Regions from separate parts of the Labrenzia sp. THAF187b genome, predicted to be linked through region 3. Evidence: predicted binding sites of a transcription regulator. Region 3 holds the regulator's gene; each other region holds the start of a gene.
What was found. Region 3 encodes LexA, which represses DNA repair genes until DNA is damaged. Its sites were predicted from a motif close to TGTTCNNNNTGTGTTCNG; they were not measured.
Positions count from the first base shown of each region.

Region 1: parE (DNA topoisomerase IV subunit B) is a predicted target of LexA. The motif match lies at 1,193-1,210, and genes of this name have one in related genera.
Region 2: FIV03_RS14880 (UvrD-helicase domain-containing protein) is a predicted target of LexA. The motif match lies at 834-851, and genes of this name have one in related genera.
Region 4: FIV03_RS00420 (PA0069 family radical SAM protein) is a predicted target of LexA. The motif match lies at 1,335-1,352, and genes of this name have one in related genera.

Region 1 is NZ_CP045344.1:4,567,654-4,569,857, reverse strand. Features, by position in the region: gene parE (DNA topoisomerase IV subunit B) at 1-1,112, opposite strand, end outside; gene FIV03_RS21045 (tetratricopeptide repeat protein) at 1,700-2,204, shown strand, end outside.
Region 2 is NZ_CP045344.1:3,250,360-3,252,563, reverse strand. Features, by position in the region: gene FIV03_RS14880 (UvrD-helicase domain-containing protein) at 1-801, opposite strand, end outside; gene FIV03_RS14875 (GIY-YIG nuclease family protein) at 1,192-1,488, opposite strand; gene ligA (NAD-dependent DNA ligase LigA) at 1,810-2,204, opposite strand, start outside.
Region 3 is NZ_CP045344.1:4,255,645-4,257,848, reverse strand. Features, by position in the region: gene FIV03_RS19615 (hypothetical protein) at 1-701, shown strand, start outside; gene lexA (transcriptional repressor LexA) at 823-1,533, shown strand; gene FIV03_RS19605 (ComEC/Rec2 family competence protein) at 1,538-2,204, opposite strand, start outside.
Region 4 is NZ_CP045344.1:87,887-90,090, reverse strand. Features, by position in the region: gene FIV03_RS00425 (ribonuclease HII) at 1-129, opposite strand, end outside; gene FIV03_RS00420 (PA0069 family radical SAM protein) at 175-1,287, opposite strand; gene FIV03_RS00415 (transporter substrate-binding domain-containing protein) at 1,443-2,204, opposite strand, start outside.

The sequences.
Region 1 (2,204 bases), 310 kb from region 3:
AAGACGGACAGCATTCCGCCGGCTGATGTCATCACATCATCGCCGGTGATGATGGATGCCTTCTTGTTGTTTGTCAGTTCGCCATATGCCTTGAGACCACGCAGCAGGGCATATCGAAAACCCGCTTCGTGAGTTCCGCCTTCCGGTGTCGGCACGGTGTTGCAGTAGGAACTGACAAAGCCGTCGCCGGCAAACCAGCTCACGGCCCATTCCACGGACCCGTGTTTGCCGGCGTTGTCGGTGCGGCCGAAGAACACGTCGTCGACGACACGGCGTTCCTTGGTCAGTCTCTCGTTGAGAAAGTCGCGAAGCCCGCCGGGGAAGTGAAACACGGCCTCGGCTGGTGTTTCGTCCTTTTCAGACAGCAATTCAGGCGCGCAGTGCCAGCGGATCTCGACACCGCCGAAGAGATAGGCCTTGGACCGCGCCATCTTCAAAAGACGCGCCGGGACAAATTTGGCGCCTTTGCCGAAGATTTGATCGTCTGGTTTGAAGCTGACCTGGGTCCCGCGTCTGTTCTGGGTGTCGCCAACCAGCTCGAGAGGGCCCTGGGCGTGACCGCGGCGGAAAATCTGGCGATAGAGCTTGCGGCTGCGCGCGACCTCTACAATCAGTTCCTCTGACAGCGCATTGACCACGGAGATGCCGACACCGTGCAGACCGCCAGAGGTCTCATAGACCTTGCTGTCGAACTTGCCGCCCGCATGCAGCGTCGTCATGATCACTTCGAGAGCGGACTTGTCCTTGAACTTCGGATGAGGATCGACAGGAATGCCGCGGCCGTTGTCGGTGATCGTCAGATAGCCATCGCCGGAAAGAGAAACGTCGATCCACGTCGCATGGCCGGCAACCGCTTCATCCATGGAGTTGTCGATCACTTCGGCAAAGAGGTGATGCAACGCCTTTTCGTCGGTGCCGCCGATATACATGCCTGGCCGGCGCCGAACCGGCTCGAGCCCTTCGAGAACCTCGATGTCGGCCGCTGAATAATCGTCGCTGACCGCGACAGGCGCAACGGGACGCGGCTTTTGCGGAGCTGGGGCGGGCTCATCTTGTGTCATTGGGGCAGAGACCGCCGCGTTGCCTGCAAACAGATCGTCTTTTGCGCTCATTCCGTATCGCCTGATGGGTCTTGGGTCACAGTTTCTACAAACTCAGCGCTGTTACCTACACCGAATCATGTCTCAGTTTGAAGGACAAAGATAGAACGGCAAAGGTAATTGGCCAAAAGCCCCCGTTTTCAACAGCCAGGGGCCCAAAAATCCGACCTGGAAACACATCATCAACCCGCCTGTGTTGAAATAAGGGTCTTGAATGGGAGAGGGGCGGTCACAATATGTGCCAATTCCGCAACAGTTACTGACAGAGTCATTTGCAGGGCCCCGGTTTGCCACCGTTGCCCCTGTTCGGCCATGTTTGCCCGTCACCCGTTACGCTAATGTCTGGGACGACCAGATCGGGTTCAACACCTGAAGTGGTTCACAGTCCGGACAAAAGTGTCAGGAAATGGTCTTATTTCGGCGTCGTATGGCCCAACTTAAGACGAAATGATCGGCCAATTTAGGCCACTCCGAAACAGTGGGTCCTGCAGGCATATGCTTTGGGGCCGAAGAGACAGAAAATGCGCTTGGCGCGGACAAAAAACAAGAAAGTCCGTCGGGGATCTGTTTCGTTGCCGACGGATAATAGTGTGACTGGGATGCCTAAGAACAGCACAAAGCTTCAACGCATGGGAAGAGCCGGAACCGTGCTCGGTGCGTTGATCCTGATCGGCCTGACAGGGCCTGTGGCCGCCTTTGACGGTCAGCCGGCGCCTGCACGGGCGATCGGTCCGAACGATCTTTCCCCGTCTGAAGCACTGCGGGCCGGTGCCCGCCAATATTATTCCGGCGACAAGGCCGCTGCGCTTGGTTCGCTGCAGTATGCCGCCGAAAACGGTCAGCCCATGGCCGCCTGGAAGCTGGGTGAAATGTATGCCTCCGGCGACGGCGTCAAGGAAGACGACCTCAAGGCCTTCGAATATTACAGCCAGATTGTTCGTGAGCACGGTGAAGATCGTCCCGATGCACCGGATGCTCCCTTCGTCTCAAGCGCCTTCGTTGCGCTCGGTTCCTACTATCTGAACGGCATCGACGGCGCTGTGCCCAAGAATGAATCGCGTGCCCGTCAGATCTTCACGCATGCCGCGTCCTATTTCGGCGATG
Region 2 (2,204 bases), 1.0 Mb from region 3:
ATATTCGTCCACCAGCATATAGCGGAAGCGGCGCTGATATTCCTTGAGGACATCCGGCTGGGTCTTGAACAGCGTGATGACATGCAAAAGCAGATCACCGAAATCGGCCGCGTTCAGGATCGACAGGCGCTCCTGATATTCCTCGTAGAGCTTTCGGCCCTTGCCGTTGGCAAACGCCCGCGCCTCGCCTTCCGGGATATCCTTCGGCCCCAGAGCCCGGTTTTTCCAACCATCCAGCATCCCGGCAAAGGCCTTGGCTGTCCAACGCTTGTCGTCCAGCCCTTCGGCCTGGATGATCTGCTTGATAAGGCGGATCTGATCGTCGGTGTCGAGGATCGAGAAGGACGATTTCAAGCCGACAAGTTCGGCATGCTTGCGCAGGATCTTCACACAGATGGAGTGGAACGTGCCGAGCCACGCCATGCCTTCCACATTGCCGCCGACAAACCCGGCAATGCGTTCCTTCATCTCGCGTGAAGCCTTGTTGGTGAAAGTGACCGCCAGAATTTCGGACGGCCGCGCCAAGCCTGTTGCCAGGATATGGGCGATGCGTGTTGTCAGCACGCGGGTCTTGCCCGTACCGGCACCAGCCAGCACCAGAACCGGCCCTTCGGTTGTTTCCACCGCCAGCCGCTGCTCCGGGTTCAGACCCGTCAGATAGTCCGGCGCCCGCCGTGCCGCCATCGCCCTGGCCGCGATCCCACCTTGCGGCCGCACGGGTGCAGGCGCGGACTCCGCCCGCGTGCCGATAGGCTGGAATGGATCGTCAAAGGAATCGTCGTACCCGTCCGGGTCGGTCATGGTTTACTGGTCCGGTTTCAAGCGCTTGTTTTGAGAACAATATAGCAACATACCGGCGCTGGCGAGGCAGGAATGACCGATTTGGTGGGGACAAGAAGCGGGCTTTTCTTATTTGAACCGGCAACTGCGTGAGGCCGCCTCCTTTGACAAAGCCGCGACAGATTTCAGGAACCCCGGAGGTTTGCGGTTCCAGCGAGCACAGGGGTTACTGGATCCCGGTCTTGCCGCTGCGCGTCAAACCGGGATGACGAGAAGCAAAGGCAAGTCATGAAGCCGCTTCCTTGTCATCCCCGCGCAGGCGGGGATCCAGTAAACAAGGGAGCCTGTTGCTTGACCAAGTGGCGGGAGAACAAGCCATGCGCAGCAAACGATGGAAGCGACACAAAAGTGTCAGGCCAGGTTTGGAAACTGGTCGTCCCAGTTTGGATTGCGTTCTTCGATCAAACGGATCTTCCAGGCACGATTCCAGCGTTTGAGCTGTTTTTCCCGCTTGATCGCCCACTCGATTTCCTCGTGAACTTCATAATACATCAAGCGATGCACGCCATATTTCGCGGTAAACTGGCTTCCGAGGCCTTCACGGTGCTGCGAAACCCTGCCCAACAGGTCATTCGTCACCCCGACATAGAGCGTGCCGCCCAGTCCGCTTGCAAGAATGTAGACATAGTATTGCTGATCGAGGTGCAACGTGGAGCCTTCGTTGAAATTCTTCCCGTATAAACGTTAGTCCTGCTGATATGACGCAGCCGATACCGGTTTCGGGAAACCCGGCGGTTAGTGGTTCCAGCGAGCACAGGGGGTACTGGATCCCGGTCTTGCCGCTGCGCGTCAAACCGGGATGACAATGGATGACGGTGTAGTGTGAAATAAAAACAGAGCCCACCTCCCCATTTTGTCATCCCCGCGCAGGCGGGGATCCAGTAAACGCAGGCACCGGTGGAGCAAAATGCCTCTGCCCCGGTCCTTTCGTCAAAAAAACCGGATGACAAAACACGAAGGAATACCCGCTCAGGCTCCCACGAGATCGAACCAGTCGTCCTCGGAGATGACCTCGATCTCCAGCTCCTGTGCCTTTTTCAGCTTTGAACCAGCACCAGGACCAGCCACCACGAGATCGGTCTTTTTCGAGACGGAACCGGCGGTCTTGGCACCAAAGCGTTCTGCCATGGCCTTGGCTTCGTCGCGGGTCATTCGTTCCAGCGAGCCGGTGAAAACCACTGTCTTGCCTGCGACCGGCGAGCCGGAGGCGTTGATCTTTTCCGCGTCCTTGGGTGACACCTCGACCAGAAGCGCATCGAGCTGGTCGAGATTGTGTTGCTCGGCAAAGAACTCCGCCAGCGCCTCGGCAACGATATGGCCGATGCCGTCGATGTCATTGAGCTCTGTCCAGGCTTCACCCGCCG
Region 3 (2,204 bases):
TGCTCGAAGCGTTCGACTTCGTAATGCCTGCCTGTGCAATCGATGACCGACATGCAGCCTGGTACAGCGACACGCACTCCTCGAAAGGCGCAACACTGGAGTCCGCAGTTGCCATTCTCGGGATGCGAGATGGTGAATGGTTCGCTCATGTACACGCTTATTGGCACGAGGAAGAAGTCGAGCACCTTGGCCACTTACTGCCGCATACGCTGAAGGTTGCGCATCAGGGGGCCATCAAGGGGTACGGCCTGCAAGGCGCAGCGTTCGTGGCATCGCTGGATCCGGAAACCGAATTTACGTTGTTTCGTGTGCAACAGGATGACGAACAGTCACGGACAACCGACTACAATGCGCTCATCACCACACTCGCTCCGTTTGCCGACCTGACGGAAAGCATCCAAGAACTCGCAAAAGAGCTGAAAGCCCCCTCCTACGAAGTCTATGGACTGGGCAGTCTGGCCGGAGCAGCGTTCCGCGATGCCCAGCCGATGACAGGTCTGATTTCGGAGATACTCCTGTCTGCAAACGCTGGCGCGAAACCGGATCAAGAGCTTTGCGTCCCAATCCGCGCCGTTGATCTCGACGGTGGACTGCATCGGGGCATTCTTGCCTCTGGTGGAGCGCCGACTTTGATCACCTGTGAACTGCTGATCATGACCGGATCGAAGGACGACCTAAATCCGATATCGGAGACGGATTGAATACGGCACGTTGTTCGACGCCAAGAACAGTAAGAGAACATTTACCCTTGAAGAACACAATGAGAACAGGTACCATGTTCTTGATTTGTACCAGATGTTTTCTCGGTCAGGGGACGCCTACATGCTGACGCGCAAGCAGTACGAACTGCTCATGTTCATTCACGAAAGACTGAAAGAAACCGGTGTGCCGCCGTCTTTCGACGAAATGAAGGATGCGCTCGACCTGCGCTCCAAGTCCGGCATTCACCGCCTGATCACCGCGCTTGAAGAACGTGGCTTCATTCGACGCCTGCCGAACCGGGCCAGAGCCATGGAGGTTGTTCGTCTTCCGGACTCCATCGCACCCGGCCTGGGCGCTCCACGGCCAAGAGGCAGCTTCTCACCTGAAGTCATTGAAGGCTCACTCGGCAAACCGGAGCCGGAAAAAGCTGCACCGGTTCCGGTGTCCAGTGTTACTGAAATCCCCGTCATGGGCCGCATCGCAGCCGGCGTCCCCATCGAGGCCATTCAAACACACAGCCATTCCATCACAGTGCCGCAGGACCTGCTTGGTCGCGGCGAACACTACGCGCTGGAGGTTCGTGGCGATTCCATGATTGAGGCCGGCATTCTGGACGGTGATACCGTTCTTATCCGCCGGACCGACAGCGCCGACAGTGGCGACATCGTTGTCGCACTTGTGGACGATGAAGAAGCCACCTTGAAACGGCTGCGCAAGAAAGGCGCTTCCATCGCTCTTGAAGCAGCCAACCCGGCGTATGAAACCAGGATCTTCGGCCCCGGCCGCGTTCGTGTTCAGGGCCGCCTCGTTGCCCTGTTTCGTCAGTATTGACCAGTCACTCCTCTGCGCGCGCTTCGGCCACCGAGGCGCGCTCGGCTTGGCGCAAGCTGTCTCTTGTTACCGTTCCCTGCTGATGCCAGGGGCGCGGTGGATCAGGGATGGCAAACTTCAGTTTCTCGATTTTCAGATTTTCGTTTGGCGGATGGCCCGGTGCACTGGCACCGCTCGTAGCATCTGTGGCCTGGCTGAAATCACCGGGCGATAGCCAGATGGAGGCGGCACCACGTTCGGTGCGCGTTCCGTGATCCAGGACGAGGGCTACACCGCAGCTCTCCGGAGCGACAAGATCGGTCACGACCAAATCGGCATATCGGCAATCCAGCTGAAACGCTTCAAATGTCTTTGGCTGCGCGATTGCAAGAAAGGATCGCCTGCCGTCCAATCGTTCTGCGTCCTCTGAATTGACGTAGGCCCTGATGACACAACCGTCCCCATCGCAATTTCTTTGAGGCGATTTCATCTTGTGCGACAAGATCGCATCACTCCTCACTCCTTCCGACTGCAGCCAGAGATCACTTGCAAACGATCTCCCCCTTGCTGCGTAGCGCAAAGTTCCCGATTCATCGCGGGCAGCAATTCGAGAGCCGCTTGCGGCAATCTGGATATCCGGAGGCCGGCTGGTGAGTATAATCAATATTCCTGCGACAAGAGGCAGTCCGGCG
Region 4 (2,204 bases), 1.9 Mb from region 3:
CCAGGGGCCGCGACCGGCTTCGTCAACGCCGCAGAGCCGACCGTCAAAGGATTTCGCGTGCTTGCGCTCAATGGCAAGGTCCGGGCTATCGGGAAAGGCAAGATCGAAGAGGGAAGGGCTGAACGTCATGAACAGCACCCTGCCGTCCGGCAGCAAGTTTCTCAAGATCTGGCTTCAAAACAGGTCCAATTGCACACCGCCTTTTTGCGGCTGGACGAAGGCCTCGGTGTTGAGCTTTCGGCGACGCAGATTGAGGCCAAGACGTTTTGCCCCCAGCGAGAACCGTTTGGCAATCTGGTCGGCATAAGGACCTCTCCCGCGCATGCGCTCGCCCCATTTGGCGTCATAGTCCTTGCCGCCGCGCATGGCGCGGATCAGGTTCATCACATGGCGGTAACGGTCCGGACGCTCTCGCAGCAGCCAGTCCCGAAAGAGTTCCGACACTTCCAGGGGAAGCCGTAAAAGGATGTAGGCGACCTCCGTCGCGCCATGCTCGGCTGCCGCTTCCAGAACGTTTTCAATTTCGCTGTCTGTCAGGGCCGGGATCACAGGCGCCATCATTACGGACGTGGGAATGCCCGCCTCGGAGAGAGCCCGGACGGCCTCAAGCCTTTTGTGGGGTGCAGACGCACGCGGCTCCATGGCCCGGCAGAGCTTCTTGTCGAGCGTCGTGACCGACAAGGCAACCTTCACCAGATTTCGTTCTGCCAATCTCGATAGAATGTCGATATCTCGCGTGACCAGGGCGGACTTGGTGACGATCGCAACCGGGTGGGAGCAATTGTCCAGCACTTCCAGGATCTCACGCATAAGCTTGTAGCCGCGTTCCATCGGCTGGTAGGGATCAGTATTGGTGCCGATGGCGATCACGCGCGGCTGATAACCGGGGCGGGAAAGTTCACGTTCAAGCAACTGGGCGGCATTGGGTTTGGCAAACAGCCTGGTTTCGAAATCCAGGCCCGGAGACAGCCCCATGAACGCGTGGCTCGGTCTGGCGAAACAGTAGATGCATCCATGTTCGCAGCCCCGGTAGGGATTGATGGAGCGGTCGAAGGAAATATCCGGCGACTCGTTTCGGGTGATGATTGTGCGCGCACGCTCTTCCTGAACCTGGGTTTTCAGTGGCGGCAGGTCTTCAAGGGTTTCCCAGCCATCGTCAAAACATTCACGAGTTAATTTCTCGAAGCGGCCGGAGGCATTGAGCGCAGCCGCGCGGCCTCGCCGCCTGTGCTCGGCAACGGAGTGGACATCGGGTACAAGGCCGGCTGCGTCGGCTGGTCGTGAAATCTCATCGGGGGGGCTGAAGGGCACGCGAGAACGTCCAGGTTACGAAATGGAACATAACAAGAACATTATCACGACGCCAACGCGACGCAAGATGCTGTTTACACCTTGTGGGTTTTCGCCTTCAAAAGATGGTGGACTTCAGACCAGGCTGGAATTCAGGATCCGCCACGGTCATCATGACCTGGCCGGCGGCCAAGGTATTTGACCAGGATCGCATCCAGCGTCCCGTCGGACTGCATCTCGCGAATGGTTTCGTCGTAGCGTCCGGGAAGGCTTTCGATGTCCGGGTAGGTAGAGGCTTTGGCAAAGACGTTGTAGTAGGGCTTCGTTATCAGCGGCAGGGGTAACGTCGCCAACTGGTCCAGCCTCCCGGCCTTCTTTTCCTCGTAGAGCGTACTGATGGTGTTCATGGGAACGGCATCGACACGCTTTGCCAACAGCATGCCGATCTGGAGATTGTTGCTGGCGACCGTCTGAAAATCGAGGCCGGCGTTGAGGAACTCCGGCGTATAGGCGAAATCCTGCGTGATACCGATCTGCAACCCCTTCAGGTCGTCGTACCCTTCGAAACGGATTGTCCCGGCATCTTCGGCGCGGATGAAGAAGCTCCAGCTGATGTCGATATAGCTTTCGTCCGGATAGTTCAGGTACTCCATCCGGTCCGGCTTCTTGGAAAACAACAACAGCATGTCCGCCCGTCCGGCGCGCGCTTCCTGTTGTATGCGGGTTCCGGATTCGACCAGTTCCAGCGAATAGGAAAGGCCGAGACGGCGCATGACTTCATCAAGAACTTCGACGTCGATACCCTTGTAGGTCCCGTCTTCAAGAAACTTGTATGGCTCTTCCGGGGTTGCCAGAACCACCAGGTCTCGGGCCGATGCTGCCCCGGCCAGCAAGGCCAGTGACAGGAAAAACCC